DNA from 2 places in the Buttiauxella agrestis genome. Region 1 is predicted to be linked to the other one. Evidence: predicted binding sites of a transcription regulator. Region 1 holds the regulator's gene; the other holds the start of a gene.
What was found. The regulator Fur, encoded in region 1, represses iron uptake genes when iron is present. The targets are predictions, from matches to a motif close to ATAATAATGAGAACNACTATCAA.
Positions count from the first base shown of each region.

Region 2: the regulator Fur is predicted to act here: its motif matches at 1,591-1,613, upstream of fhuF (siderophore-iron reductase FhuF).

Region 1 is NZ_UIGI01000001.1:3,532,066-3,535,493, forward strand. Features, by position in the region: gene ybfE (LexA regulated protein) at 1-26, shown strand, start outside; gene fldA (flavodoxin FldA) at 178-708, shown strand; gene fur (ferric iron uptake transcriptional regulator) at 991-1,443, shown strand; gene chiQ (ChiQ/YbfN family lipoprotein) at 1,533-1,865, opposite strand; gene chiP (chitoporin ChiP) at 1,914-3,311, opposite strand.
Region 2 is NZ_UIGI01000001.1:620,638-624,065, reverse strand. Features, by position in the region: gene DY231_RS03075 (DUF1435 domain-containing protein) at 1-177, opposite strand, end outside; gene DY231_RS03070 (GGDEF domain-containing protein) at 449-1,513, shown strand; gene fhuF (siderophore-iron reductase FhuF) at 1,632-2,423, shown strand; gene DY231_RS03060 (PTS sugar transporter subunit IIC) at 2,474-3,428, opposite strand, start outside.

The DNA.
Region 1 (3,428 bases):
CGCAACTGAAGCAGCATCTCAGTTAGTTTTAGTGCTATGTCCTGGTATGCAATGTTGCAGTCTGTGCACACCGGGGCGATAGCAGTTTCCGCACCACGAAGTGTTCTGCTATGATTGCCCTATCTGTGGCCAAATAGCAGCCACCATACCATTAAGTATCAAGAGGTTATTTTACTCATGGCAATCGTAGGCATTTTTTTCGGCAGCGACACTGGTAACACCGAAAATATCGCGAAAATGATTCAAAAACAGCTCGGTAAAGAAGTTGCTGAGGTGCATGACATTGCTAAGAGCAGCAAAGAAGACCTGGAAGGCTTCGATATTCTGCTTCTCGGCATCCCAACGTGGTATTACGGTGAAGCACAATGCGACTGGGATGATTTCTTCCCGACGCTGGAAGAAGTTGATTTCAATGGCAAACTGGTTGCTCTGTTCGGCTGTGGCGACCAGGAAGATTACGCGGAATACTTCTGTGACGCGTTAGGCACTATCCGCGACATCATTGAGCCACGCGGTGCAGCTATCGTCGGCCACTGGCCAACTGCGGGCTACCATTTCGAAGCCTCTAAAGGTCTGGCTGACGACGATCATTTTGTCGGTCTGGCTATCGACGAAGATCGTCAACCAGAACTGACGGCTGAACGCGTTCAGAAATGGGTCAAACAAGTTTCTGACGAGCTGAACCTGGCTGATATCATCAACGCCTGATGCCAGATGTGACGCAACTATTGGGTTGCGTCACATTGATAGATATTATCGATTAAAATAATCGCTACAAATTTTTAACTTTTCAGTTTGTCCCTGTACAATGAACTCCTGATCAAAAAGCTAGCAAGGCAAACAAATCGCGACTCAGCCGCCATTTTTTAGCTTGATTATGCATAATACTTGCGGTTCCCATTTAGAAGTGGCAGTTCTATAATGAGACGCATTCATCTTAACGCTCACCCTGAGTCCGAGCGAATCGTTAAGCAACAGGACAATTTCCGCATGACTGACAATAATACCGCATTAAAGAAGGCCGGCTTGAAAGTCACGCTTCCGCGATTAAAAATCCTTGAAGTGTTGCAAGGGCCGGTGAACCACCACGTCAGTGCGGAAGACCTCTATAAACGTCTGATTGATATGGGCGAAGAGATTGGTCTCGCCACCGTTTATCGTGTACTAAACCAGTTTGATGATGCAGGCATTGTGACTCGTCATAATTTCGAAGGCGGCAAATCCGTGTTCGAACTGACGCAGCAGCATCACCATGACCATCTGATCTGTCTGGATTGCGGCAAGGTTATTGAATTCAGTGATGATTCAATCGAAGCCCGCCAGCGCGAAATCGCATCACGTCATGGCATTCGTCTGACTAACCACAGCCTGTACCTTTACGGTCACTGCGCTGAAGGTGATTGCCGTACTGATGAAAACGCACACGAAATCAGCGAAAGGTAATCCGTATATTCTGCCTTCTGATTCAGAAGCCAGGCATAAAAAAACCGGTGAGGAAGCTCACCGGTTTTTTTATTGCTTACGCGCAGCCATTATTTGTTGTTAGCGCGAATCTCTTGCCAGATTTTGTCGCATTTGGCTTTTACCGCCTGGTCATTACCCGTGCGGGTCGCCTGAATGCAGTTCTGGTAATCCAGGGTACGCACCGTTTCTTTCTTCGCGAAATCCTGATGCTCTTTTTCCTGACCTAAAACATTTAACACACTCTGGCAGGCCTGGATTTTATCCGGGTTGCCTTCTGCGGTGTTAATACAAGCGCTATACGCTTGTTTCAATTTAGTATCTTCCGGAGCCGTTTTAGGTTGTTGCTGCGCACACGCACTCAAACCTAACGCCATCACCGTAATCAGAACTAGCTTTTTCATGTTTGATATCCTTAAGAAAACCGGGCGTGTTTAGCGCCCGGAATCACATCAGAAGATGGTGAATGGTGCGATAACAATAAATTTCACGTCACGCTCATCCTGGAAGATGTTGCCGTAACCACCGCCCCAGCTTGGGATGTCGGAATGGTTGTCGTATTGAGTGAAGTGCAGTTTGAACAGAGTGCCTTTCGCACGACCATCCTGAACGGTGTACAACGCATCAAGGCTGTACGCAGATTCTTTCAGGCGGTTATCCGCATCGTAGTAACCGTCTGTCGTTGGTTTGGAGCTTGGTTTAGCATCCCATGCGTAAACATAAGAAGCACCCACTGCCCAACCCGCAAGATTCCAGTTGCTCAGGTCATACATCGCGCCTGCAAATACCGCTTTTTCACCGTTGGCGTTGAAGTCAGAGCGGTTATCCCACCACACATCAAGACGACCGTTGGAAGAGGCGTAAGTTGGCGTCATACGCTGCAAGAAGTAGCCCTGTTGGCCATCGGCCTTAACCACGGTTCCTTCAAGGCGCAAATCAACCTGGCCGACTCTGTATCCGAGAGTCAATGCCTGCAACCATGCGGTTCCGTCGTACAGATCGTTCACGCTGCCGTCGGAAACTTTGTCACGCGTGCCGTAGAACTGGTAGCTGGTGGTTAACGGGCTGCCCGCGATATCAAATTTGTAGCTCGCCTTGGTGAAATACTGATCAACATAACCTTCAGCCTGACCAAATGCGGCCTCAAGAATCAGGTTATTTTTGAAGTCATATTTCGCACCAAGTGAATGTAAGTAATCGACTTTGGTGTTCTTATCGTTCTGATAGAACTTGTCCATTTCCAGGTGCCACGGAGCTTTATACTCGTTGGTCCACATGTAGGAGAAGCTCAGAGCACCAGAATCGCCATAGTCAAAGTTTGCACCGGCTTCTGCGCCCTGGTAAGTACCTGGCATGAAGCTCCAGTGTGGTGCTAACAGAGTTTGACCGGTTGGCTGAATGTAACCACCACGCGCCCATACCGGGCCGTATTTGAATTTAGCCGCTGCTTTATAAAGGCTGATGCCGCTCTTATCGCCGGAATAATCTTCGTCGTAAGCTTTGTTAGAAGAGGAGAATGCGATTTCATTTGGGTGACCGCTGTTAGCGTTTTCTGCCATTTCGATAGCAGTAAAGGCCGCAATGTCCAGACCAAACATGTCAGCGGCATAACCTGACTGGAAGTCCAGGTTTGCGTTCCAGGTGGAGTGCGCAAGGTTAGTTTCGTATTTACCCGTTGTGACGTCTTTACGGTCACGCTCACGCTGCCAGTAATAAACACCACCGGTCAGTGTTGAATCATCAACAAAACCTGCTGCTGTTGCCTGAGGGATGACTACTAATCCTGAAAGAGCCGTAACACCTGCGATTGCAAGCGCAAGCGCACTACGTTTGCCACTAAACGTACGCATAGAAAATTCCTCTTTGACGAATAAATAATCGCTGGACGTTAAAAGACGTCATATAGCGAAAAAAGTAAAAATGCCTAACGGCTAAAGCGGTTATGAATATTTGCCCGCATTACTGCT
Region 2 (3,428 bases), 2.9 Mb from region 1:
TGGCAACAGCACAAAATGACGTAACCGTTTATGGTACAACATGCCCGTGGTCGCCAATAACCCCAATACAATCAGCACCCGCCACTCGCTAAACGAAAGATCAAGACACAGCAAAGCAGCGACAATCCCGCCAGGAATCAACACCCCCCACCCGCTTTCTAACCGCCGTTGTAAAATCATATCTATTGCACCAAGTGGTAATGATAACCAATATCATATGCTATAATTTCTCGTTTGTCAGCCTGGTGTATTCACCGTTTTACATTAGAAATGTTAAGCATTCCTCATCATCTGATGACATATTTTCATTAAGGTGATAGATTGAGCAGCGATGTTAAATCCATAAATAAAAACTATATAATCACATTGAGTCATCACTTCACCTGTCTCTTTTTATATTACTATTCAACAACATAATGTTGAGCATGAGTCTAAGAACTATTTTGATATGACAGCAACAACCTGGCGCGCATTACTCAAAGGGAAGCATCAACTCTCGTTGCGTTTATTTTTATTACTGAACGCATTCTCTGCGGGCTTTAGTATCGTGTCGCCGTCAGCCAACACTCAACATTTCACCGCGCCCATCATCATGGTGCTGGTGATCAGCATGTCGTGTCTGCTTTGGCAGTTCATCAATAAAAAGAAACTAATTAACATTAATGTGGTTTCGTTAATTATTGGGCTGCTTTGGGCGTGGCATATCTATATAAAAGTCAGCGCGATGCCCGTCGTCGATCTTAATTTCCTCATTATTGCTTTATTGGCGATATTATTTATTGGCTCGATTTCTTTTATCAATAATATCCAGGCCTTTTTCGCATCATGCTTGCCCGCAACCGCCGTCATTTTATGGCTCGACCATGGCGCAAACTGGCCACGTGTATTGTATTCAGTCGTCCTCCCCGGTGTTGGCATCACGATTCAACATATCATTCAGAAACGTAATGATAATTTCACCCGTCGATTAATGGATAAATTACTCGAAGAAAAAGAAACGCTTAATGATTTGAGTATGCTCGATCCCCTTACCGGTTTGTATAACCGCCGCGGGTTCCGTAACCGCCTCGATACCATCCTGGCGTTAGGCTCAGGCCAACATTTCGTTCTGCTGTTAGATATTGATCATTTCAAAGCTTACAACGACAACTACGGCCACAGCATGGGCGACCAGGCTCTGACGCATGTTTCAGCCGCGATTCGCGATGCAGTTCGCTCGCGCGACGTCGTTACGCGCTATGGCGGCGAAGAATTTATGATATTGCTGACGGATATTGATGCCGAACGCGCCATTCAAACGGCGGAGCGAATTCGCCAACGCGTGTACGATTTAAAAATCCCTCACCTGTTTAATGACGACGTCGCCACACATGTGACCGCCAGTATTGGTATCGCAGCGCTTGAACAGTCCGATATTGAAGAAGCACTCCGCCAGGCGGATACCGCACTCTATCGGGCAAAACGTCAGGGCCGGAACAGTATTCTGATTAGCGATTCGTTGCTGCCAGCTTAAATCCCATAACGCATGACTTTCCCCCTTTTTTGTTGCGCATAAAATGGCCTTGCCAAAGGCATTGTCTATAGATAGGATTGGCAATCATTATCATTTGTATTAGTGGTCTTGTTTGTCGATGGCGTTTCAATCTACACAGTTTGATGATTATCTGGCGTGGCAACCGCCTTTTGCGAGCGTACAATCGACGCTTGCGGATGAGTTACGGGCATCATTCACCGCGCACAGACCCTATTTTAACGACATCATCAAACTCAATGAATCTGCGCCCGCAAACAGTCTGACTCTCCACCAATGGTCGCAACCCGCAACCCTTACCTCACTTCTTGCCAGCTACAGTGACCATATTTATCGTAATCAGCCACAGCTTGCCCGTGAGGGGAAACCGCTAAAGTCACTGTGGGCGCAATGGTATTTGGGTTTACTGGTCCCGCCGTTGGTGATGGCACTCGTGACTCAACCGCGGGCGTTGGATATCGACCCTCAGCGCATCCAGGTTGAATTTCACGAAACGGGTAGAGCCGCCACTTTCTGGTTAGATATTCAGGAAGACAAAGTCGCCACCACACAGCCGTTAGTTCAACGCCTGGAAAAGCTGCTTGTTACCGGGCTAATGCCGGTGGTTGATGCTCTGGAAAACAGCGGCGAAATTAACGGGAAACTTATCTGGAGTAATACCGGGTATTTGCTGAACTGGTTTTTTGGTGAGCTTAGAGAACTGCTGGATGAAACCACAATTGCCGAGTTACGCCACGCCTGTTTCTTTGAAAAACAGCTGAAAAATGGCCAGGACAACCCGTTCTATCGCACCGTTATCCTTCGTGAAGGTTTGTTGGTTCGCCGTACTTGCTGCCAGCGCTATAAACTGCCGGATGTTCAACGCTGCGGTGATTGCACTTTAAAGTCATAAAACAAAACGGCAGGTTTCCCCACCGTTTCATCTCATTTCTCACTATCCAATTAAGCCGCCTGTTGGCTCTCTTCTCCAGACGTTTTTTGTGCTTCTTCTGCTTCTTGTTCCAGCAATTGCTTCTCGTACACTTTGAAGAACGGGAAGTAGATGATGGCAGAAACCACGGCCAGCAGAATCACCAGAATCGCTGCGCGGAAGTCCCAACCCAGTGCCCATGCCGCGCCGATAGGTGCCGGAGCAGTCCATGGTACAACTGAAATCACACGCCCGATTAAATCCATCTTCATTGCTCCCCAGGCCAAAACGGCGTTCACCATCGGTGCCAGCAGGAAGGGAATAAAGAACACTGGGTTCATAACGATTGGTGTACCGAAAATGACCGGCTCGTTAATATTGAAACAGGTAGGAACGATACTCAGGCGGCCAATCGAGCGCAGGTGTGCTGACTTACTACGCAGGTAGCAAATCACCAGCCCCATCGTTGCACCCGAACCACCCACGACAATGAAGAACGTCCAGAATGCTTCCATAAAGATATGCGGCAGAGGTGCACCTTGCGCCAGTGCGCTCTGGTTCATACCCAGGTTCGTCAGCCAAAACATTTGCAGCATACCGGAAACAATAGCCGCACCGTGAATCCCGGCAAACCACAGCAGGTGGCCAATCAGCACCGCCAACAGAATCGCAGGCAATGAGTCAGCCGCAGAAACCAGCGGTTTAAACACCGACATAATCGCTTGTGGAATCAGCATATCGAACTGCGACTGAATGAACAGACTCAGCGGGTAAAGCGTCAGCACCACAACCAGAACCGGAATCAGGAGATCAAATGAGTTTTTGATCATCGGCGGAACCTGGTCTGGGAGTTTGATCCCAATATTGTGCGCTTTGAGGAAACGCATCATCTCAACGCAATAAATCGCAACCAGGATCGCGGTGAAGATCCCCGTTCCACCCAGGCTATCCATTGGCATGACGCCTTTGGTTTTCGGTGCCGCCACC